Regions from separate parts of the Bradyrhizobium sp. R2.2-H genome, predicted to be linked through region 2. Evidence: riboswitches for the same ligand, from Rfam matches in the RefSeq annotation. Region 2 holds a riboswitch; each other region holds the start of a gene.

Region 1 (7,514 bases), on a different contig from region 2:
CGGGCGGACGACGTCGCCTGGTATATTTGAGGTTTTGGACGTGCTGGGACGCCAGGAGAGCCTTGGCCGCCTCAAAGACCAGTCTACGACGTAAGTCGATCATGCGTGCGGCGATCTTGCAGCGCACACAGCAATAATATACCCATCTCCCCCGTACATTCTGGAACTTCCGGCCTGCCCCCATGATCTTCCCAGGGGCCTCCGGCTCCGGCCCGTTTCACCACACATCGGGGACCTACGATGGACGCAAAACCAAGCAACAAGACCGCTACGCTGACGGTAGGAAACAAGAACTACGAGCTTCCGATCCTCAGCGGCAGCGTCGGGCCCGATGTCGTCGATATCGGTAAGCTCTACGGCCAGTCCGGCCTGTTCACCTACGATCCGGGCTTCACGTCGACCGCGAGCTGCCAGTCCAAGATCACCTATATCGACGGCGACGCTGGCGTGCTGGAATACCGCGGCTACCCGATCGAGCAGCTCGCCGAGCATGGCGACTTCCTGGAGACCTGCTATCTCCTGCTCTACGGGAACCTGCCGACCGCCTCGCAGAAAAGGGATTTCGACCACCGCGTGACTCATCACACGATGGTGCACGAGCAGATGGCCCGCTTCTTCCAGGGCTTCCGCCGCGATGCCCATCCGATGGCGATCATGGTTGCGGCCGTCGGCGCGCTCGCCGCATTCTATCACGACTCGACCGACATCAACGATCCGAAGCAGCGCATGATCGCCTCCATGCGCATGATCGCGAAGATCCCGACCCTGGCGGCGATGGCCTACAAGTACACCGTCGGCCAGCCCTTCATCTATCCGAAGAACTCGCTGGGCTTTGCCGAGAACTTCCTGAACATGTGCTTCGCGGTGCCCTGCGAGGATTACAAGGTGAGCCCCGTGCTCGCCGACGCGCTCGAGAAGATCTTCATCCTGCACGCCGACCACGAGCAGAATGCCTCGACGTCGACCGTGCGCATCGCCGGCTCTTCCGGCGCCAACCCGTTCGCCTGCATCGCGGCGGGCATCGCCTGCCTCTGGGGCCCGGCGCATGGCGGTGCCAACGAAGCCGCGCTCAACATGCTCTACGACATCGGCACGGTCGACAAGATCCCCGAGTTCATCGCCAAGGTGAAGGACAAGAACTCCGAAGTCCGCCTGATGGGCTTCGGTCACCGCGTCTACAAGAACTACGATCCGCGCGCCAAGATCATGCAGAAGATGTGTCACGCCGTGCTCAAGGAGACCGGCCATGGCGACGATCCCATGCTGAAGGTGGCGATGGAGCTCGAGAAGATCGCGCTCAGCGACCAGTACTTCATCGACCGCAAGCTCTACCCGAACGTCGACTTCTATTCGGGCATCACGCTGAAGGCGATGGGCTTCCCGGTCTCGATGTTCACCGTGCTGTTCGCCGTCGCCCGCACCGTCGGCTGGATCAGCCAGTGGAGCGAGATGATCGAGGATCCGCAGCAGAAGATCGGCCGTCCGCGCCAGCTCTACACCGGCGTGACCAAGCGCGATTACGTGCCGATCGGCGATCGCAAGTAAGACCTGAGCCGGTACGGCTCACGAAACGGCGCCATCCCAGGATGGCGCCGTTTTTGTTCGTGACGGTGCTCGCAGAGCGAATGTGGGAGCGTACCCTTCACCCGTTGGCACGCTTCGCATTGCCCACGCGACGAGACCGGTTGTTGTCGCGCACTTGCTGCGGCGCCTTCGTACGGGCCTTCGAACAGAGCGCGCGTCGCCCTCTCCTCAACATCGACCAGAGAGCAGACCGAGCGCCGATCGACGACGTGTCTGCAGCGGCGGGCGCAGCGCCGTTGTTCGTGCCTTGCAAACTCGTGGACATCGAGGCCTGCTTTGGAATTGACGCCGGCCTCGCGGAGGGCTTCTTCCTCGGGTCCGCGCCGCTGTCTGCCTCAGCAGATGGCTAGTTGACAGTCCTTCGCAAAAGAAACTAGTGTGATTGCGACGGTTCTCCCTCGGGAGATCAATAGGGAATACGGTGCGGGGATGCCCCAACGCCGTGGCTGCCCCCGCAACTGTAAGCGGTGAGCCTTCGCCAAATGCCACTGGGCCCGCGGGCTTGGGAAGGCGGCGACAGGCAACGACCCGCGAGCCAGGAGACCTGCCGTCAGTCGTGGTCACACGCGAGCACATTGGGCGGGGTGTCCTGGTGGGTGTGGGTAGCCGTCTTTCGGGGCAGCGACCAGACTGCGTTCGCGGTGACGTGCCACGTTATCGCGAGCCAATCGATGACCTCCCGTACCATTGTCTCCCCGCGCCATCGCCGCGCGTTGCTCCGTTCAGTTGCATTCTCCTGTCTCGTGCTGTCGACCGAGGGCTGGGCACAGTCCGCAGGGCCGGCCCAATCGCTCGACCCCGTGGTGGTGCAGCCGCCAGAGAGGCAACCGAATGCCAGCAACAATCGAAGCAGGGACGCAATGCGCGCTGTGCGCTCACGCCAGCAACGCGGCGCGTCCGTCGACGCGCGGGCTCCGACCGCGAGCCCGGCCGGACCCGCGTTCGCCGCACCGACGCTCAACCTCACCGGAGCGAGCACGGCCGGCAGCCGGCTTGGGCTGACGCGCCTGCAGACGCCGGCCAGCGTGGAGGTGATCTCGGCTGAAACCATCGCCGAACGCGGCCAGCAGAGCATCCTGGACGCGGTGACGCAAAACGCCACCGGCTTCACCGCGAGCCCGGCGCCGGGCAACGGCGGCGTCTCGTTCAATACCCGCGGCTTTACGGGCCTCGGCTCCGTGATGACGCTCTACGACGGGACTCAGCTCTATATCGGCGCCGGCACGGTGACCTTTCCGTTCGACACCTGGTCGACCGAGCGTATCGAGGTGCTGCGCGGCCCTGCATCGGTGATGTATGGCGCGGGTGCGGTCGGCGGCGCCATCAACATCGTGTCGAAACTGCCGTTGTGGATCCCGCGCAACCAGGCCGAGATCTCGCTGGACACCAACATGGAGCGGCGGATTGCGGTCGACAGCGGCGGTCCGATCAGCAAGGACGTCGCCTATCGCATCACCGCCACCGGCAACATGTCGGACGGATGGGTCGATCGCGACAACACCTCGAACGTCGCGCTTCATGCCGTGGTCCAGGTCAGGCAGAACGAAGACGTCACCTGGACGCTGTCCACGGATTACGGTGATCGCAACCCGTCGCGCTACTTCGGCACGCCGCTGATCAACGGCAGGCTCGACGAGTCGCTACGCTTCAAGAACTACAATGTCAGCGACAGCCACATCCGCTACCAGGACAGCTGGAACCAGGTGAAGACCGACTGGCAGGTCGCCGATGGAATCTCCATCCACAACACGCTCTACTACCTGAATTCCAAGCGTCACTGGAAGGACGTCGAGAGCTACGCCTATGACCCCGCCACCGGCCTGATCAACCGCAGCGATTACATCGAGATCTTTCACGATCAGCAGCAGGTCGGCAATCGCATGGATGCGAAGTTCCGCGGGCATGTTTTCGGGATGGCCAACGAGTTCCTGGCAGGCTTTGACGTCAACAGCATCAATTTCACCCACATCAACAATTCGCCCTACGGCGGCTCGTCATCCGTCAACCCGTACAACGTCGTTTCAGGCGTGTTCAACAGCACGAACGCTACGACTCCCGGTTACGGCAGCGTGACCAACCAGTACGCTCTATTTGCCGAGAACAGGCTGTCGGTCACAGAGCAACTCTCCCTGATTGCCGGCATCCGTCAGGATGAGCCGACGGTCACGCGCACCGACTATCGGGTGCCCGCGAACAGCTTTGAAAAATCGTTCTCCTCGACGACCTGGCGCGCGGGTGCGGTCTATACGCCCGTCAAGGATCTCGCCTTCTATAGCCAATATTCCACCGCGGTCGATCCGGTCGGAGGGATCATCTCACTCTCGTCCGCCAACAGGAATTTCGATCTCTCCACCGGCAAGCAGATCGAGATCGGCGTGAAGCAATCGTTTTGGGGCGGCCGCGGCGAATGGACCTTGGCCGGCTACGAGATCGTGAAGAACAACCTGCTGGCCCGCGATCCCAACATTCCTTCGCTGACCGTCCAGGTCGGCCAGCAATCATCGCGCGGCGTCGAAGCAACGGTCGGATTTCTGCTCGATTACGGCTGGCGGATCGATGCCAACACCGCGTTCCTGCGCGCGAGGTATGACGACTTCGTGCAGTCGGTTGGCGGCGTAGCCGTGAACTATGCCGGCAACGTACCGGTCAACGTCCCGCAGACCGTCTCCAACATCTGGGCGACCTGGGCTTTTGCGCCGAATTGGTCGGCCTATGCCGGCGTGCAGATCGTCGGCAAGACCTATGCGGACAATGCCAACACGGTGACGCGCCCAGCTTATAATGTCGTCAATGCCGGTGTGCAGTGGAAGCCCGATCTCAACACCACCGTGTCGTTCCGCGTCTACAATCTGTTCGATGAGGTCTACACCACGTCGGGCGGCACCAACCAATGGCTGCTCGGCATGCCGCGCACGGCGCAGCTCGCGGTCAACGTGAAGTTCTGAGCGTGGCACGCTCCCTGAGACGCGTCCTCCGGCGGTGGCTGTATATCGGCCATCGCTGGGTCGGCATCGTCACCTGCCTGTTCTTCGCTATGTGGTTCATATCGGGCGTGGTGATGATGTACGTCGCCTTTCCGAGCCTTTCCGAGAAGGAGAGGCTGGCAGCGCTCCCTGACATGCAGTGGGCGAAAGTGGCGCTGTCGCCGGACGACGCGATGAAAGCGGCGGGCGCCACCCACTATCCGCGCGATCTCCGGCTGTCCATGCTGGCGGACGAGCCGGTGTATCGTATCACCGGCTGGGAGGGCAAGCGGCAGGCGATCTCTGCAGCCGACGGCCGCGTCATCACGGGTGTTTCCGAACAGCAGGCGCTCGCCGTCGCGCAACATCATCCCGCGAGCAGATCACCGCGTCTCGAGGAGATCGTCGATCGCGACCAATGGAGCGTAACGGCGCGTTACGATCCACTGCGCCCGCTCTACTTGATTGCGCTCGGCGACGATGCCGGCACCAGGCTCTATGTCTCCTCGCGCTCCGGGGAGATCGCGCTCGACACCAACCGCACCGAACGCACCTGGAACTGGCTCGGCTCGATCCCGCACTGGATCTACCCGACCGTGCTGCGCAAGGATGGCCCGCTGTGGCGGCTCGTCGTGCTCTGGATCTCCGGCATCTGCCTCATCGTCGGCGTCACCGGCATCTGGATCGGCATCCTGCGCGTGCGGCTGAAGCGGCGCTATGCGAGCGGCAGGATCACGCCCTATCGTGGCTGGATGGCGTGGCACCACGTCACGGGCCTGATCGCGGGCATCTTCGTGCTGACCTGGATGTTCTCCGGCTGGCTTTCGCTCAACCCCGGCGAATATTTCGCAAGCCGCAACACTAGCCGCGAGGTGCTGCAACGCTATGCCGCCCATGATGCGCCGACGATTGCGACGAAGCTGCCGACGCCGCAATCCCCCGCGGTCGAAGCGCGCTTCGTCTGGCTCGATGGCAGCCCGATGATGATCGTCGCATCGCGTGATGGCACGCAGAGGCCGCTGGATGTGACGTCGGGCCAGACGACCGCAATCCCGCAGGATCGCCTTTGGACCGCCGCAGCGAAGCTGCTGCCGCAAGCCCGCCTGGCGGAGCGCAGGGTGCTCGAAGAACACGACTCTTACTGGTACGCGCATCATCACGACCGCGAGTTGCCGGTGCTGCGCGCCGTGTTTGATGATGACGCAAAAACATGGTTTCACATCAGCCCTGTCACCGGCGACGTCATCGGCCGCGCCGACAACAGCCGTCGCACCTATCGCTGGCTGTTCAACGCGCTGCACAGTTTCGATTTCCGATTGCTTCTGATGCATCGCCCGGCCTGGGACATTGTGGTGTGGCTGCTGTCCATCCTTGGCACCGTCGTCTCTGTGAGCGGTATCGTCGTCGGCTGGCGCTATCTGCGCCATTGAAGCAAATCAGACTATCGGAAATGTCGGCTTCGGTTCATCAGCCGTTGATTGTGAGCCAATTGAGCTTCCGCTGGGCCGTCGCAAGCAGACAGTTGACGGCGTCCGCCTAACTCGTTCGCCGCCCCTTGCACATAGTCGCCAGCACGATGTCGGCGGCGAGCACGCTCGGCGATGTGTTGCCGGTGGACATGATCTGATCGAGCCGGGCGAAGGCCTCGACCTGCTGCCGGCGCAGCGGAGACTCCGTCAGCAAGTCCCGAAGCGCAGGTGCCAGTTTCTCCGGCGTGCAGTCCTCTTGCAAATATTCGGGAATGACATCCTTGCCGATGACGAGATTGGCGAGGATTACCGAGGAGACACGGATCGCGCGGCGCAGGATGAACGCCTCGATCGCGCCGACGCGATAGGCCGTCACCATCGGAATGCCCGACAGCGCGAGCTCGAGCGTCACCGTGCCGGATTTCGCCAGCGCCGCATGGGCGATACGGAAGGCGGCACGCTTCTCGTTCTCCCCGATCACGATCTCCGGCTTGACCGGCCAATTCGCGACGCCCTCGCGGATGGTGGCTTCAAGATGCGGCATGGTCGGCAGCATCAGCTCGAACGTGCGCCCCTGCGCCTGCAACCGGTCGAACGTCGCACCGAACACGTCGAGGTGATGCCGGATCTCGCTGCGGCGGCTGCCGGGCAGCACCAGCAGCACCGGCGGCGTGCCCGCGCGGCGCTTCTGCTCCTCTGCGTTCGGCCGCAGCGAGGACAATTGCTCGATCAGGGGATGACCGACATAGCTGCAGGGCGGCCCACCGAGCTTGCGGTATTCCTCCGGCTCGAACGGCAGCAGGCCGAGCACATGGTCGACATAGCCGAGCATGGTTCGTGCGCGGCCCGGCCGCCACGCCCAAAGCTGCGGCGAGACGTAATCGACGATCGGGATTCCCGGACTGCGCGAACGCACGCGCCGGGCGACGCGATGGGTGAAGTCGGGGCTGTCGATGATGACGAGGACGTCCGGCGCGGCCTCGGCCACGGCGTCAGCGGTCTTTCGGATCAGCCGCAGGATCTTCGGCAATTGCTGCACCACCGCGGCAAAGCCGACGATCGACAGCTCCTCGATCGGAAACAAGGATTCGAGCCCCTCGCGCGCCATGGTGCGGCCGCCGACGCCGACGAACTGCACGCCGTCACCGAGCCGCTGGCGCAGCACCTTCATCAAGGCGCTGCCGAGCCGGTCGCCGGATTCCTCCGTGGCGATCAGGAAGATCTTGCGCATGGGATCGCGCCCCTGCATCACGCGGGCAAGCCGATGATGAAGAGATATTTTGCGTCGGCAAGCGCGATCATCGCTTGCGGCTCCGCAGCGATGGTGTTGCCGGCGATGACGGCGATGCCCGCAAGGCCGGCGGCCGCGACGCCCTCGATCGTGCGCGAGCCGATCGTCGGCAGGTCGAAGCGCAGATCCTGGCCGCTCTTCGGCGCCTTCACCAGCACGCCGCGGCCCGTGGCGGCGCGGATGCGGCCCTCCTCACGCAGCCGCGCG
Region 2 (7,514 bases):
CAGGGCCAGCGCGAGCGTTCCAACAGCGAAGGCGACGGCGATGCTACGGCCCGGCGGCGATCCGGCGCCGGCCGACAGCCCATCGGGCCGCGCGGGCGGCACCAGCGACATGAAGGCCGGCACGCCGGCGCGGCTTGCTGCGTGCGCAGCGCACAGTGCGAGCATGACGGCCCAGGGATCGGCGATCGCCGCGAGCGCGCTCCAGCGCAGGCCGAACGACAGGATCAGTGCGCAAGTACCATAGGTCCCGATCCGGCTGTCGCGCATGATCTCGAGCTTGCGCGCGCGCGTTCGGCCGCCACCCAGTCCGTCCGCGGTGTCGGCAAGTCCGTCCTCGTGCAGCGCGCCGGTGATGAGAGCGGTGGTGGCCAGCACGAGCAGCGCGGCAGGGCCCGGCGTCAGTCCGAAGCGAATGGAGATCATGTAGATCAAGGCGCCAGCGAGGCCGACCAGCAATCCCGCGACGGGCAGCGCCCAGGTTGCGCGCGCGATCGCGCCGTCGCCGGCGGGCTTCGACGATGCGACGGGCACGATCGTCACGAACGACGCCGCGATCCTGAGATCGGCGACGACGTCTCGCAAGAGCTCGGCGCGCGGGATCATTTCAGCTTCATCGGAAGGCCGGCGACGACGAACTCGACCTCATCGGCGACATCGGCAAGGATCTGATTCATGATCCCGGCGGCGTCGCGGAAGCTGCGCGCCAGCGCATTGTCGGGCACGATGCCGAGGCCGACTTCGTTGGTCACAAGGACGACGGGGCTGCTGAGGCGGGGCAGGGCGCCGGCGAGTTCTCGCACGTCTCGCTCCCAGTCGCGCGCCGCATGCATCAGGTTGGAGAGCCACAGCGTCAGGCAGTCCACGAGCCTCGCGCCCCCGCCATCGGTTGCGAGCAGCGCCAGCACGAGATCGAGCGGGACCTCGCGCTCGATCCAATCGGTTCCGCGCCGCGCGCGATGTCGTGCGATGCGTTGCTCCATTTCACCATCGAGCGCCTCGGCGGTTGCGATGTAGACGGGCTGGCCGGGAAAGCTGCGCGCGCGCGCTTCCGCCCGGGTGCTCTTGCCCGATCGCGCTCCGCCGGTGATCAAGATGACGGCCATGAAGGTCTCCTGTCGCCAGCACTAATCATCAAACGCGCCCAAAGACAAAGCCGAAATCAGGCGGCGAGGGCTTGCGCTCGGCCGCCGTCTTGCGCAACAGGGGCGGAGCGAGACGGGAGATTTGCGTGGATTTTGCGGGGGCCATGGCAGTGGCGATGGCGGTGGATGCCGTTCTGGGCTGGCCGTCGTCGCTGTTCGCGCGGATCGGCCATCCCGTCACCTGGCTGGGCTGGCTGATTGCCGCGATCGACTCCGCCTGGAATCGCGCGTCCGATCCGCCGGCGTTGCGCCGCGCTGCCGGCGTCGCCGGCGCGCTCGCGGTGATCACGCTCTCGGCCGCGCTCGGCTGGGGGATTCAATCCTTGCTTCCCTCAGGCTGGAGTCAGATCATGCTGGTGGGCATCCTGGCCTGGCCCCTGGTCGCCTTGCGCTCGTTGCATGATCATGTGGCTGCCGTCGCAGAGCCGTTGCGGGCAGGCGACATCGCCGCTGCACGAGACGCGGTGTCCCGCATCGTCGGCCGCGATCCCCAGGCGCTCGATGAAGCCGGCATCGCGCGCGCGACGATCGAGAGCCTTGCGGAGAACGCCTCCGACGGCATCGTGGCGCCGGTGTTCTGGGGCGCGCTGTTCGGCTTGCCCGGAATCCTCGGTTACAAGGCCATCAACACGCTGGATTCCATGATCGGCCATCGCAGCGAACGGCATGAAGCGTTCGGCTGGGCGGCGGCGCGCATCGACGATGTCGCCAATTTCATTCCGGCACGGGTGACCGGATTTCTCTTCGTGCTGCTGGCGCCGCACCGGTCGGAGGCGCTGTCGTGCATGACGCGGGATGCGCGCCGCCACCGCTCGCCCAATGCCGGCTGGCCGGAAGCGGCGATGGCGGGCGGGCTCGGTGTGCGGCTCAGCGGCCCCCGCATTTACCACGGCAGCGCGACCGACGAGCCCTGGTTGAACGAAGGCGCGCGCGATCCGCGCGCCTCCGACATCGACGAGGCACTGACGCTGTACCGCCGCGCCATGCTGCTGCTCGCCGGCGTCCTTGCGATCCTGGCTTTCGCGTGAAACAACTGGGCATGCGCGAGCACGGTGGAAATCTGGATCAGGCCCAGCAGCGTTTTGGTGGACGCGCGGAGGACTGGATCGATCTGTCGACCGGGATCAACCGGCTGCCTTATCCGGTGGGTGAGGTGAGCCTGCATGCCTGGAGCGCGCTGCCGGCGCGTGCCGAGATCGGGGCGCTGCATCGGGCCGCGCAGCAGGCCTACCGCACCAGTGCACCGGTCGTTGCGATGGGTGGCGCGCAGGCCGCCATTCAATTGCTGCCGCAACTGGCGCCGCCCGGTCGCGCCCGTATCCTCGGCCCGACCTACAATGAATATGCGGGAGTCCTGTCGGCTGCGGGTTGGGACGTTGCGGAGGTCGCGGAGCTTGATGCACTGGCGGGCTCGGACCTCGCCATCGTCGTCAATCCCAACAATCCGGATGGCCGGCATCATATGCCCAGGGATCTGCTGGCGATGCTGCCGCGCGTCGGCCGTCTCGTGATCGACGAGAGCTTTGCGGATGCCGTGCCGCAATTGTCGCTCGCTCCCGAAGCGGATCGGTCGGGACTCTTGATTTTGCGCTCCTTCGGAAAGTTCTATGGCCTTGCCGGCCTGCGCCTCGGGTTCGTGATCGGTCATGCTGCAGACGTCGCAAGACTCGCTGCGATGTCGGGTCCATGGCCGGTCTCTGGCGCAGCGATCGAGATCGGCGCCCGCGCATTGCGCGACGATGCTTGGGCCGCGGCCACGTCCGCGCGGCTTGCGCGCGACTGTGGCCGCCTCGACGACATGGCGCAGGCGCAAGGCTGGCGGCTCGTCGGCGGCACGCCGCTGTTTCGCTTGTACGAAATGCCAGACGCGCGTGCCGCACAGGAGAAGCTTGCGCGTCGCCAAATCTGGTCACGCGTCTTTGCGCAGAAACCGACATGGCTGCGCCTCGGGCTTCCCGGCAGCGAAACCGAATGGGCGCGCCTTGGCGAGATCCTAGCGCGCTAGCGCGAGCAGGCCGTCGACGTCGAGATGGGTTTCGATGTGATCGACGAGGGCGTCGAGCGCGCTTTCGATCCTGGCGCGATAGGGTTCGTCGCCTGCGGGGATGTCGAGCTTCGCCAAAAACGTCTTGCGGAAATCGTCCGAGGTAAACAGGCCGTGCAGATAGCTGCCTTGCACGCGCCCATCCTGCGAGATGGCGCCTTCCGGCTCGCCATTCAGTTTTGCGAACGGGCGGGCGCGATCGAGGCCGTCGGTGCGGCCGATGTGGATCTCGTAGGCCTCGATCGGCTGATCCGTTGCGGCATGCACGGCCGCAACGCGCGTCAGCGTCTTCTGCGGGCTCATCACCGTGTTCACGTCCAGAAGTCCGAGGCCCGGCGTGTCGCCCGCGGGGCCCTCGATGCCGTCGGGGTCGGCGACGCTGTGCCCGAGCATCTGATAGCCGCCGCAGAGGCCGAGCACATGGCCGCCCCTGCGGTGGTGCGCGAACAGGTCGATGTCCCAGCCCTGTGCGCGCAGGAAGGCGAGATCGCCGCGGGTGGATTTGGAGCCGGGAATGATGACGAGCCTGACATCGCCGGGAATGGCTTCGCCCGGACGCACCATGAGGAGATCGACGCCCGGCTCGAGCTTGAGCGGATCGAGATCGTCGAAATTGGCAATGCGCGACAGTGCGAGGCAGGCGATCTTGCATTGGCCGGGCTTGCGCGCACCGCTCAGGCCCAGCGCATCCTCGGCCGGCAGCTCGCCGGCACGCGCGAACCAGGGCAGCACGCCGAAGCCGCGCCAAGACGTTTTGTCTTCGATCAGCCTGTAGCCATCGTCGAACAGCGTGGGATCGCCGCGGAACTTGTTGATGACAAATCCACGGATCATCGCGGCATCGTCGGGGTCGATCACCGTCTTGATGCCGACGAGCTGCGCGATCACGCCGCCGCGGTCGATGTCGCCGACCAGCACCACCGGGACGTCCGCCTTGCGCGCAAAACCCATATTGGCGATGTCGGCCTTGCGCAAATTCACCTCGGCCGGACTACCGGCGCCTTCCACCAGCACGAGATCGGCGCGGGCCTTCAGCCGCTCGAAGCTCTCCAGCACCGCGCCCATCAATGATGGTTTCATCGCGGCGTAGTCGCGCGCCCGTGCGGTCGCGATGCGCTTGCCGTGAACGATGACCTGCGCGCCGACATCGGTCTCGGGCTTGAGCAGCACGGGGTTCATGTCGGTATGCGGCTCGACCCCGGCGGCGAGCGCCTGCAGCGCCTGGGCGCGGCCGATCTCGCCGCCATCGACGGTGACGGCGGCGTTGTTCGACATGTTCTGCGGTTTGAACGGGAGAACGCGCAAGTCCCGCCGCGTGAAGGCGCGCGCGAGGCCGGCGACGATGAGCGACTTGCCCACGTCTGAACCGGCTCCCTGTATCATCAAAGCGCGTGTCATCGCCGAAGGGTCTCAGAACTCGACGCCGGCTTGCGCCTTGATGCCGGAACGGAACGGATGCTTCACCAGCGTCATCTCCGTGACGAGGTCGGCGATCTCGATCAGCTCGTCCTTGGCGTTGCGGCCGGTGAGCACGACATGCGTCATCGGCGGCTTCTGCGTGGTCAGGAAGTCGACCACCTCCGCGATGTCGAGATAGTCGTAGCGCAGCGCGATGTTGATCTCGTCGAGCACGACCATGCGCAAGCGCTCATCGAGGATCAGTTCCTTGGCCTTCTCCCAGCCGGCGCGTGCGGCGGCGATGTCGCGGGCGCGATCCTGCGTCTCCCAGGTGAAGCCTTCGCCCATGGCGCGGAACTGGCACAGGTCGCCGAAATGGCCGGTGAGCAGGCGCCGCTCGCCGGTGTCCCAGGCACCCTTGATGAATTGCACGACCGCGCAAGGGAAGCCATGCGCGACGCAGCGGACGATCATGCCGAAGGCCGAGGAGGATTTTCCCTTGCCGCTGCCGGTGTGGACGATGATCAGGCCCTTTTCGCCGCTCTTGGTCGCCATGATCTTGTCGCGGGCGGCTTTCTTCTTCGCCATCTTCTGGGCGTGCCGGGCGTCGGTTTCCTCGCCCGTTCGGGTGTCCGGTTCAGGCGTCATCGGTCCAGTCCTTCGGCTTGACAAGTGGCAGCCACGGGCAAATGGTGGCCCGGCGTTGGTTCCTGTCCTATGACAGGCGAAGAGGGAATGCGATAGGGTCCGAATCGGCAAGATTTGGGTCCAAAATGCAGCCGCCCCCGCGACCGTGACCGGAGAGATGCCCGAAGCCACTGATTCCCGCGGGAATCGGGAAGGCGGGGATCGAAGGGCAAAGCCCTGCTCCGCAAGCCGGGAGACCTGCCAGCGCGAAGAGTTTTGGACCGGCGGACGGGGTGTTCCGCGACGGGGAAACGGCCTCTCGAGTCAGGGTCCGTGTGCCTCTCGCCTCCCGCTGTTTTATCCTGGAAGAGGCGATGACCGTCACACTTCACGTCTGCATCACCTGCCGCGCCGGCCAGACGCTTGGCGAGGGCGAGACGACGCCCGGCAAGCGCCTGCATGGCGCGATCCTCGACGCCGGCGTGCCCGACGGCGTCACCGTGGTTCCCGTCGAATGCCTGTCGGCCTGCAGCCAGGGCTGCTCGGTCGCGCTCAGCGCGCCCGGCCGCTGGTCCTATGTCTATGGCCGCCTGTCGGAGACGAATGCGCAGGACGTGGTCGCAGGCGCGGCGGCCTATGCGGCTGCGCCGGACGGGCTCGTGCCGTGGCGCAGCAGGCCGGAAATATTCCGCAAGCAGTCGCTTGCCCGCATTCCCCCCATTGCCGTCGTGCCGGAGGCCGCCGAATGAACTCGCTCGCCAAAATCCCCGTCACTGTTGTCACGGGGTTTCTCGGTTCCGGCAAGACCACGCTGATCCAGCATCTGCTCGCCAATGCGAATGGCAAGAAGCTGGCAGTGCTCGTCAACGAGTTCGGCAGCGAGGGCGTCGACGGCGAAATCCTGAAATCCTGCGCCGACGCCAATTGTCCGGAGGAGAACATCATCGAGCTCGCCAACGGCTGCATCTGCTGTACCGTCGCCGATGATTTCATTCCGACGATGGAGAAATTGCTGGCGCGCCCGGTGCGGCCCGATCACATCCTGATCGAGACCTCGGGCCTGGCACTGCCGAAGCCGCTGCTGAAGGCATTCGACTGGCCACAGATCCGCTCGCGCATCACGGTGGACGGCGTGATCGCGCTGGCCGATGCCGAGGCTGTCGCGGCCGGCCGCTTCGCGCCGGACCCGATTGCCGTCGAAGCCCAGCGCGCGGCGGACGACAATCTCGACCACGAGACGCCGCTGTCGGAAGTGTTCGAGGACCAGATCGCCTGCGCGGATATCGTGCTGCTGACCAAGGCGGATCTCGCCGGCGCGGCGGGAATCGAAGCCGCCAGGGCGGCGATCACCGCCGAGATGCCGCGCCGCGTGCCGATGCTTTCCGTCACCGACGGTGCGATCGATGCGCGCGTCATTCTCGGCCTTGGCGCTGCCGCAGAGAACGATCTCGCCGCGCGTCCCTCGCATCATGACGGCGAGGAGGATCACGAGCACGACGATTTCGCTTCCGTCGTGATCGATCTTCCGGAGGTCGCGGATATCGATGCGCTGGTCGCCTCGGTCCAGCGTCTGGCGCGCGAGCAGAACGTGCTGCGTGCCAAGGGCTATATCGCGGTCGCGGGCAAGCCGATGCGCCTGTTGCTGCAGGCGGTCGGCGAGCGCGTGCGCCACCAGTTCGACAGGCCCTGGGGCGCGGGTATCAGGCAGTCGAAGCTCGTCGTGATCGGCGAGCACGGCGATATCGATGAGGCCGCGGTCAGGTCAGGACTTGGTATCTGATGCACGTCGTTTTCCGCGAGAGCCGTGGTCTCGAGGAGACCGCGACGCCAAGAGACATCGGCCAGGACCCGGCCGATCTCGTGGTGCTCTCGTATTCGGATTCCGATCTTGCCGCGTTCGCGGCCGGCTGGCGGCGTGGCCGGAACAGCCTGCCTTCGCTGCGGCTCGCCAATCTCGCCGAGCTCCGGCATCCGCTGTCGGTCGACACCTATATCGAACGCACGCTGTCGCAGGCGCGCGGCATCCTCGTGCGGCTGATCGGCGGCGAGTCCTACTGGGCCTACGGGCTTGCGGCACTCCAGCAACTGGCGAAGGATCGCAACATCGTGCTCGCCGTGCTGCCGGCCGATGGCCGCGACGACACGCGGCTCGATTCGTACTCGACCTTGCCGGTTTCGACGCTGCGGCGGCTCAAGGTGCTCTGCGACACCGGCGGTCCGGTCGCGGCGCAGGCGGCGATCGCGCAGCTCGCGCTGGCCTCGGGGCTCTACGCGGGACCGGTGGTCGGCGAGATGACAGTGCC
Region 3 (7,514 bases), on a different contig from region 2:
AGGAGGGCCATCGCGGCCACGGCAACGAAACACGCGAGCGAGCGTAGGCACTGGTTCATTGGATGGTCCCCCTGCGAAACCACTACAAACCAAGGTCCGCGACGACATGCGGCTTGAGAATCGAATACCGAACGATGCCGAGGCATCGTCCCGCGTTCCTGACGCTGTCGCAACAATGCGGCGAAAAACGGATGCGCCGTGGGAACTTCCGCAAAGGAGAAAAGGGCAGGATCGTTAACCTTCGTTAACGGCCGGTCTCGCGCGACGGTTGCATGGTACGGGACGCCAGGAGGCCAAGATTGCGCGTGTTCCCGCAGCCAGTCCGGTGTATGGAGTTCCCTCGTTCCGTTCTTTTGGCCTTTGCCTTCCGCAACCCATGCCGATTTTCAACCAGTCGATCCGGCGCAAGATCGTCGGCATCGCCCTCGGATTGATCGTCCTGATGCTGGTCACCTCGATTTTGTCGATGGTGATGTCAAGCCAGGTCGGCGTCCTGCTCGACGAGCTGACCAACCGTTACATCCCGGCCTATAGCCATCTGGCGCGCGCCAGCAGTCGCTCGCTGGAGCGGGGGCTGGCGCTGCGGCGGATGGTCATGACCCGGATGGAGGCGCCGTCGGATGAAGAGGCCTATACAGCGCGCCTTCGCGACGTCGAGGAATCGGACCGCAAGATCGAGGAGGAGGCTGAGGCCGCGCGCAAGCTGATCAACGCGATCATCGAGGACCCCCGGACGTTTTCCGACAATGCCGCGCTTGGACGGATCGATATCCGCATCGAGACCGCCGTCGTCGAGCTGCGCCGAGACCTGAGCGAGGACCACGCGAAGCTCCTCAAGCAGATCGACGCCAGGCAGATGTCCGAGGCGCGCGGCACGCTGGAACACATCGACATGCTGCGCGACCAGTTCAACCGGAAGGTCGATACGATCCGCGGCGATATGCTGGCGCAGGTCTTCTTCTCGACGTCGCAGGTGATCAACCGCCAGCATCAGACCATCATCATTTCGGGTGTCGTGACATTGCTCGCGGCGATCGTCGGATTTGCCTTTGCGCTGCTGGTGTCCAGCGGCATCACGCGTCCGGTACGGCTGCTGCTGGCCGGCACCCGCGAGGTCGAGGCGGGCCGGTTCGACAAGCCCATCGCCGTCTCGACGCAGGACGAGATCGGTGAGCTCGCCGCGGCCTTCAACCGCATGATCGAGCAGTTGCGGCACAACGAGCGCATCCGGGAGACCTTTGGCCGCTACATCGACCCCAAAGTGGTGCAGGGACTGATCGAGCGGCCGGAGGTCGCCATCGACGGTGAGCGCCGGGTCATGACCATCATGTTCTGCGACATGAGCGGCTTCACCTCGATGAGCGAGGGCATGACCCCGCGCGGCCTCGTCAAGGTGATGAACCACTATTTCACCATGATGTCCGGCCCCATCAGGAGCAATCGCGGCGTCATCGACAAATATATCGGCGACGCCATCATGTCCTATTGGGGACCGCCCTTCGTCGAAGAGGACGCGCAGGCCCTGCTCGCCGGGCTTGCCGCCGTCGAGATGGCCGACCAGGTGCCCGCGCTGCAGAAGCAGCTGCCCGATCTGCTCGGTATCCGCGCCATGCCCGCGGCGTGCGATCTGCGGATCGGCATCGCCACCGGCGAGGTCCTGACCGGCAGCATCGGCTCCGAGTTGATGATGAGCTTTACCGTGATGGGCGACGCCGTGAATCTCGCCTCGCGGCTTGAGGCCGTCAACAAGGTCTACGGCACCCGCATCCTGGTCTCGCAAGCGACTGCGGACGCGATTGGATCTCGCCTCGAATTGCGCGAGATCGACCGTCTTGCGGTCGCGGGCCAAAGCGCGCCGCAGGCGATCTTCGAGGTGATGGCGCGACCAGGCGCACTCACCGATGCGCAAGTCAGCCTGCGCACGCACTATGTCGAAGGTCTCGCCGCGTATCGTGCCCGGCGCTTCGACGACGCACGTGCTGCCTTCAACGCGGCGCTCGAGGCGGTCCCCGGCGACGGTCCCTCGCGCGCGATGCTCGGCCGCATCGCGCAGTTCGCGGCGAATCCGCCGGATGCCGCCTGGGACGGCGCCTGGCGGCTCGAGCAGAAATAGGCGGCCGCGGAATAATTGATGCTACCCCATAACGATGTTCGCCGTGACCTATTTCCCGGATTTAGGTTAGCTGTCCTTGTGGCGTTTGACGGGGACACGCCGATGACAGAACTTCAGGACAGGTTGGAACGGTTCGAGACGCTCACCGCCGAATGCGAGCTGATCGCCAAGCTCGCAACCGACGGCACCAAGCGCGAGTTCTATCTGAGGCTCGGGGAACAGTATCGCCAGCTGGCGGTGGATATTCGGCAGGCGATCGCGACCACGGCTGCGGCCTGAGGCCGGCTGAAATCCGTTCTTAACATTTAGCGCGCATTCTCGCAGCACGCGGGCATCGCCAATCTGCGATGGCTCGTGGTGGGAAGGCCGGGGTTCGCTGCAATGCAGCGCACCTCGCGAGTGTCATCGTGCTGTGCCTGACAGGGCAGGTCCCATGCGCCTCGTTGCCGTGATCATATTCGCGCTCATGACGGCTGCCTGCGACCAGGAGCGGGACATCACCGGCTCGACGACGTCGAGCTGTCCGATACGAAACCACAGCTACAATCCACGCGACCTGAACCAGTGCGTCAACGCCTGCAGATCGTGCGATCGCGGCACCACGGTCACCTGCACGACATCCTGCACCCTCAAGGGGGCTCGCTGAGCGGATTGCCTTCTGCCTTGCGAGGCGTCGCAACCGCGCGATCCCCGGCTCCCTATCGTCCTCGCCGTCTCGACCTGATAGGGTCGATCGGAGCAGGGGGACATCGGATGAAATTCGCAAGCTTTGAAATCGACCTCGCCGGAGGTCTCGTGGGAACGGCGAACAGCGCGCAGGCCTCCAGCGGACGTGGCGTCGACGGTGCCGAGGCACCGGAACGATTCACATAGGATAGTCATTGGAAGCAGCGGGCAGGACGCGGAGTCCAATGGAATGGGTATGCTCGATCCCGGCCGGTTCCTGGTATCGTGCTCGCATTGCGATGCCTGGCCGATGGCCGCCAACGTGAAACGTTCAAGCTGGTCGGCATCCCCGCATGAGGTCCGTTTCGTCTGCACGCGCTGCCGGCGCGAAGAGACCGCGATCGTCTCGGCCTCCGGCGAACTGACGCCGATCAAGCGCCTCGACGCTCCGCCGCGGGATGTCGCCGTCGCCTGGGCCCAGGCCCAGCGCCCGCGGGGGCGAACGTAGGCGGCGCAGGGCATTGCTCGATTCGTTGCGGAGCCGGCCGATCGCGCCTGCGGCCAAGATGCCGGCGGTCGATTGACTCCCGGCCTGGACGCCCCGTAGATTGGCCGCTGACGGTTCTCCTCATGGAGATCAAAAGGGAACGTGGTGCGAGATGTCCCAAGGCGGGATCGTCTCAATGCCATGGCTGCCCCCGCAACTGTAAGCGGTGAATCTCTCGTCCTATGCCACTGGGAATCTCGGTCCTGGGAAGGCGACGCAGAGGTAACGACCCGCGAGCCAGGAGACCTGCCGTCAGCCGTGGTCACACGCGAAGATGTCGGTCGGGGAGTACAGACATTAGCTTTGCCGGAGCCATCGATCCTCCGCCGTAAAGCCTCGTTCGCTGTGACGTGCCACTGACGTCATGCCGAGGTTACAATTGTGTCCCGTATTGTCACTGCCGCCGGGCGCCGCTGCGCCGGCATCGTTGCGGCCGTTTCGCTGTATTCGCTCGATCACTCCATCGTCCACGCCCAGCAGTCCGTCGCCGAGCAACTGCCGCCGGTCGAAGTGACCAGATCCGACGATCAGAACCGTACGCGTGCCAGGGCGATTGGCGATGGCGAGGCGGGGCGGCGCCGAGCGGCGCCGGACGGGGCGCCGAGTGGGATCGGCTCGTCCGGCTCGGGCAACGAGGCCGCCGCCGGCAATGGCGGGATCGTCGGCGCGGCCACGACCGTCATTACGGCCACGGACATCGCTCATGCGCCGTCGCAGACGCTGGCCGAGATCATCGCGACGCAAGTGCCGGGCGCCCAGATCACGACGTTCTATGGCGGCCAGATCGGTGCCAAGACCAGTGTCGACCTGCGCGGCTTCGGTGCCTTCGCCACGGCCAATACGCTGGTGCTGGTCAACGGACGGCGGCTGAACGACATCGATATGGCGCAGGTGGACCTCTCCACCATCCCGCTCAATGCCATCGAGCGCATCGAGATCACGCGCGGCAATTCCGGTGCGGTGCTGTATGGTGACAATGCGGTCGGCGGCGTCATCAACGTCGTCACCAAGAACGGCGTCGGTGGCCCGCCCGTGACAGCGCGCATCGAGGCCGGTTTCGGCTCGTTCAATACCAGGCTCGGCAACGTCTCGGCCGCGATCAATTCCGGTCCGTGGTCGACCTCGTTCTACGGCAATGCCGTCAGGACGGACGGCTACCGCGACAACAATCGCTATTCCCAGGAGAACGGCGTCGGCAATCTGAACTACACGACGCCGGGCCTGACCGCCTTCCTGACCGTCACCGGTGACAATCAGGAGCTGCGACTGCCGGGCGGCCGCACCGTCGATCCCTCCATCGGCGTCGACGAGCTCGCGACCAGCCGGCGAGGGACCAGCACGCCCTTCAACTACGCCAATCAGCAGGGTCTCGGCGCGACCGCGGGCTTCACGAAAACCCTTGTCAACGGCGTCGATCTCATCGTCGACGGCGGCGTGCGCGACAAGAAGCAGCAGAGCGCATTCTTCTCGAGCCCGGCACCGGTTCCGGCTTTCTTCACGTCGACCTATGTCGATGCCGACCTGACGACATGGTCGATCACGCCGCGGCTCAGCGTGAAGAGCCTGCTCTTCGGAATGCTCTCGCAAGTGCTGACCGGCGTCGACTACTACGATGCGACCTTTCAGCAGAACCGCGGCGCCGGCCAGGGTCTCGCTCCCTGGCACAATTACGATCTCAGGCAGCGGACGGTTGCAGGCTATGTCCAGCACACGCTAGGCGTTGCGCCGGCGACCGATATCTCCTACGGCGCCCGGGTGCAGAACACCAATCTCTCGGCACGTGACAATTTCGATCCGGCGGCTCCGTTCAACGCCGACATCGGCGCGCTTCCACTCGGGAGCGACGAGACGCAATATGCGCTGCATCTCGGTGCGGAGCATCGCCTCAATGACACCGTCGCGCTGTTCGGCCGGGTTGCGCGCGCCTTCCGTACGCCTGACGTCGACGAGCGGGTGTCGTCGGGCCCTTCGTTCGACCCGTTCTTCAATCCGCTCCCACAGACGTTCCAGCTCAAGACCCAGACCTCGCAGGACGTCGAGGGTGGGCTGCGCATCAGAGGAGGCGGACTGCAGATGCAGAGCAGCCTCTATTTGATGGACCTCGCCAACGAGATCCATTTCAATCCGATCCTGTTCTACAACACCAATCTGGATCCGACCCGCCGCTACGGCTCGGAGACCAGTGTTTCCTATCGCATCAACGACGCCCTGCTGGTGCGTTTCGGCATGGCCTACACACGGGCCGTCTTCCGCGAAGGCGTCTGGGCGGGCAACGACGTGCCGCTGGTGTCGCGCTACACCGCGAGCGCGGGCCTCACCTGGAACATCTGGCAGAACTTTCTGGTGCTGGACGCCACCGCGCGCTTCTGGAGCGAGCGCCGCATGGACAACGACCAGGCCGGAACCCAGAAGCCGATTCCCGCCAATGGCACGATCGACCTCAAGCTCAGCGGCCAATATGAGCGCTACTTCTGGTCGCTCAGCGTCAACAATGTGCTGAACGCGCTCTACTACGACTACGCCGTCGCAAGCACCTTCACGGACGGTCGCTTCAGCGCCTATCCGCTACCCGGTCGGACCTATCTGCTCAAGGCCGGCGCCACGTTTTGATTTCAATGGGGCTGTCACAGGCCCCCAAATGGACTAAAACTCGAAGAGAAGGAGATTACTTATGGCTCTCAATATCCTGCCGTCCGGCGGCGACGGTTTCCGCCTCCATCCGGTGGCGCCGCGTCTCGCTCCGATGTTCGGCTTCGCGCTGCTGACGGTATCGTGCGCGCTCGCAAGTTTTGCGTTCGCCTGTGCGACGCCGTTCGCGGCCTTCGCCGTGGTCGCGGCTGCAATGCTGCCGCTGCGTCCGGCGCTGCTCGTCGTCACCGGCGCTTGGCTCGTGAACCAGAGCATCGGTTTCGGCGCGCTGCACTATCCCATCGATGGCAGCACCATCGCCTGGGGTTTCGTCATTGGCGCGGCTGCGCTGCTGGCGACCGCAGTGGCGTCGGCCGTGCTCCGCATGCTGCCGCAGGGCCGCACGACGCTGATGCTGGCGCTCGCGCTCGTTGCCGCCTATGCGGCCTACGAGCTCGCGCTGCTCGCCGCCACGCCGTTCCTGGGCGGAGAGGCCGCCTTCACCGCAGCCATCGTCACGCGCATTGGGCTGACCAATGTCGCCTGGCTCGCCGGCCTCGTCGCCGTCTGCGAGGTCGTGCGCCTGCTCGATCCGTTTGGGCGCAAGGGAGTGATGTCGGCCTGAGCAGTGCTCGCGTCGCCTGGATGGAGCGCGGCGAATCCGGGACAAATCGTTCCATAGCGCGCCCCTCCCGGACTACGCTTCCGCGCCATCCGGGTGGCGTCGCCTGTGTCGCCCTCTGTCAATCCGTCAGCGTGAAAATATTCCGCTTTACCGAAATTCGGAAATAGCGTATGTGTCGCCCATCCCGGCTCATCCTTGAGGGGCGATCGTGAGGTCGTCATTGTCGCGAGTCGGGCTTGCGGTGGACGCGGCAGCGTCGGGCGCGAAAGGTGCGGGCAGGGAGGGTAGTCCCCGGTGAGCTCGTGGCCGCGCGCGGACGAACGGCGCTGTCAGGCTTCGTCTCGTCTGTAAGTTTCCGGCTTCGTCGACGGGGCCCGGGAAAACTGCGGCGAAATGGCGGGCCGTGCGTACGGCAAAACCGTGTGGTCCTGGCCGTCGTTGCTACGGTCAAGTTCTTGCGGATGCGGGCAGTCGCGTCAACCGGCGCGGAGGTCGGTGAATTTCGCGAGGGTGAGGGAGGCCAGAACGAACTCGGCTCCCGGGAGAGCGCGGCATAAGCCGTCCGACCATCGCGCAGGGAAGGCCGAGTGATTGGCACCACCTGTATGCTGCTGTGCGGTCTCTTTGCGCTACATCTTCGCGCAGCGGACCGCGGGTGCGAGGTCAGCACCCGGTCTTCCCTGCGCCCTCTTGGCTTGAGAGGGTGGAGTGACCAAGCAAAGCTCGGGCGAATTCAGCCGCGAGAATGCGAAGGCGCGTCTGCAATTTCAGGTGCGCGTTGAGGCAGCAATGCCTAAGCCGACTCAGCCGCCGGGGTGCGTTGTTCTCGCGGCAGAAATGGGCGGCCTGCGTCCGTCCCAAAATCTGAAGTTGACAGATGGCTCCTTGGCGGAGGTATCAAAGTAGCTTTAGTCGTGTCCTCCACGCCACGATTG

Evidence for each region. A riboswitch is a leader RNA that binds a small molecule or an ion and turns the genes downstream of it on or off. The one in region 2 is predicted to bind cobalamin.
Region 1: another riboswitch for cobalamin. It lies ahead of EDE08_RS06960 (TonB-dependent receptor); the one in region 2 lies ahead of EDE08_RS17720 (DUF1636 family protein).
Region 3: another riboswitch for cobalamin. It lies ahead of EDE08_RS07305 (TonB-dependent receptor); the one in region 2 lies ahead of EDE08_RS17720 (DUF1636 family protein).

The regions. Positions count from the first base shown of each region.
Region 1 covers NZ_SMBR01000002.1:601,990-609,503, reverse strand. The annotation lists gene gltX (glutamate--tRNA ligase) at 1-94, shown strand, start outside; gene gltA (citrate synthase) at 241-1,545, shown strand; cobalamin riboswitch at 1,956-2,150, shown strand; gene EDE08_RS06960 (TonB-dependent receptor) at 2,256-4,529, shown strand; gene EDE08_RS06955 (PepSY domain-containing protein) at 4,532-5,977, shown strand; gene lpxB (lipid-A-disaccharide synthase) at 6,084-7,268, opposite strand; gene EDE08_RS06945 (LpxI family protein) at 7,265-7,514, opposite strand, start outside.
Region 2 covers NZ_SMBR01000006.1:202,827-210,340, forward strand. The annotation lists gene cobS (adenosylcobinamide-GDP ribazoletransferase) at 1-603, opposite strand, end outside; gene cobU (bifunctional adenosylcobinamide kinase/adenosylcobinamide-phosphate guanylyltransferase) at 600-1,103, opposite strand; gene cbiB (adenosylcobinamide-phosphate synthase CbiB) at 1,229-2,170, shown strand; gene cobD (threonine-phosphate decarboxylase CobD) at 2,182-3,147, shown strand; gene EDE08_RS17710 (cobyric acid synthase) at 3,136-4,584, opposite strand; gene cobO (cob(I)yrinic acid a,c-diamide adenosyltransferase) at 4,597-5,232, opposite strand; cobalamin riboswitch at 5,272-5,491, shown strand; gene EDE08_RS17720 (DUF1636 family protein) at 5,586-5,960, shown strand; gene cobW (cobalamin biosynthesis protein CobW) at 5,957-6,991, shown strand; gene cobN (cobaltochelatase subunit CobN) at 6,991-7,514, shown strand, end outside.
Region 3 covers NZ_SMBR01000002.1:676,269-683,782, forward strand. The annotation lists gene EDE08_RS07285 (lytic transglycosylase domain-containing protein) at 1-59, opposite strand, end outside; gene EDE08_RS07290 (adenylate/guanylate cyclase domain-containing protein) at 377-2,113, shown strand; gene EDE08_RS38245 (hypothetical protein) at 2,216-2,392, shown strand; gene EDE08_RS07295 (hypothetical protein) at 2,547-2,759, shown strand; gene EDE08_RS07300 (hypothetical protein) at 3,030-3,287, shown strand; cobalamin riboswitch at 3,382-3,594, shown strand; gene EDE08_RS07305 (TonB-dependent receptor) at 3,708-5,936, shown strand; gene EDE08_RS07310 (hypothetical protein) at 5,998-6,579, shown strand; gene EDE08_RS07320 (hypothetical protein) at 7,288-7,485, shown strand.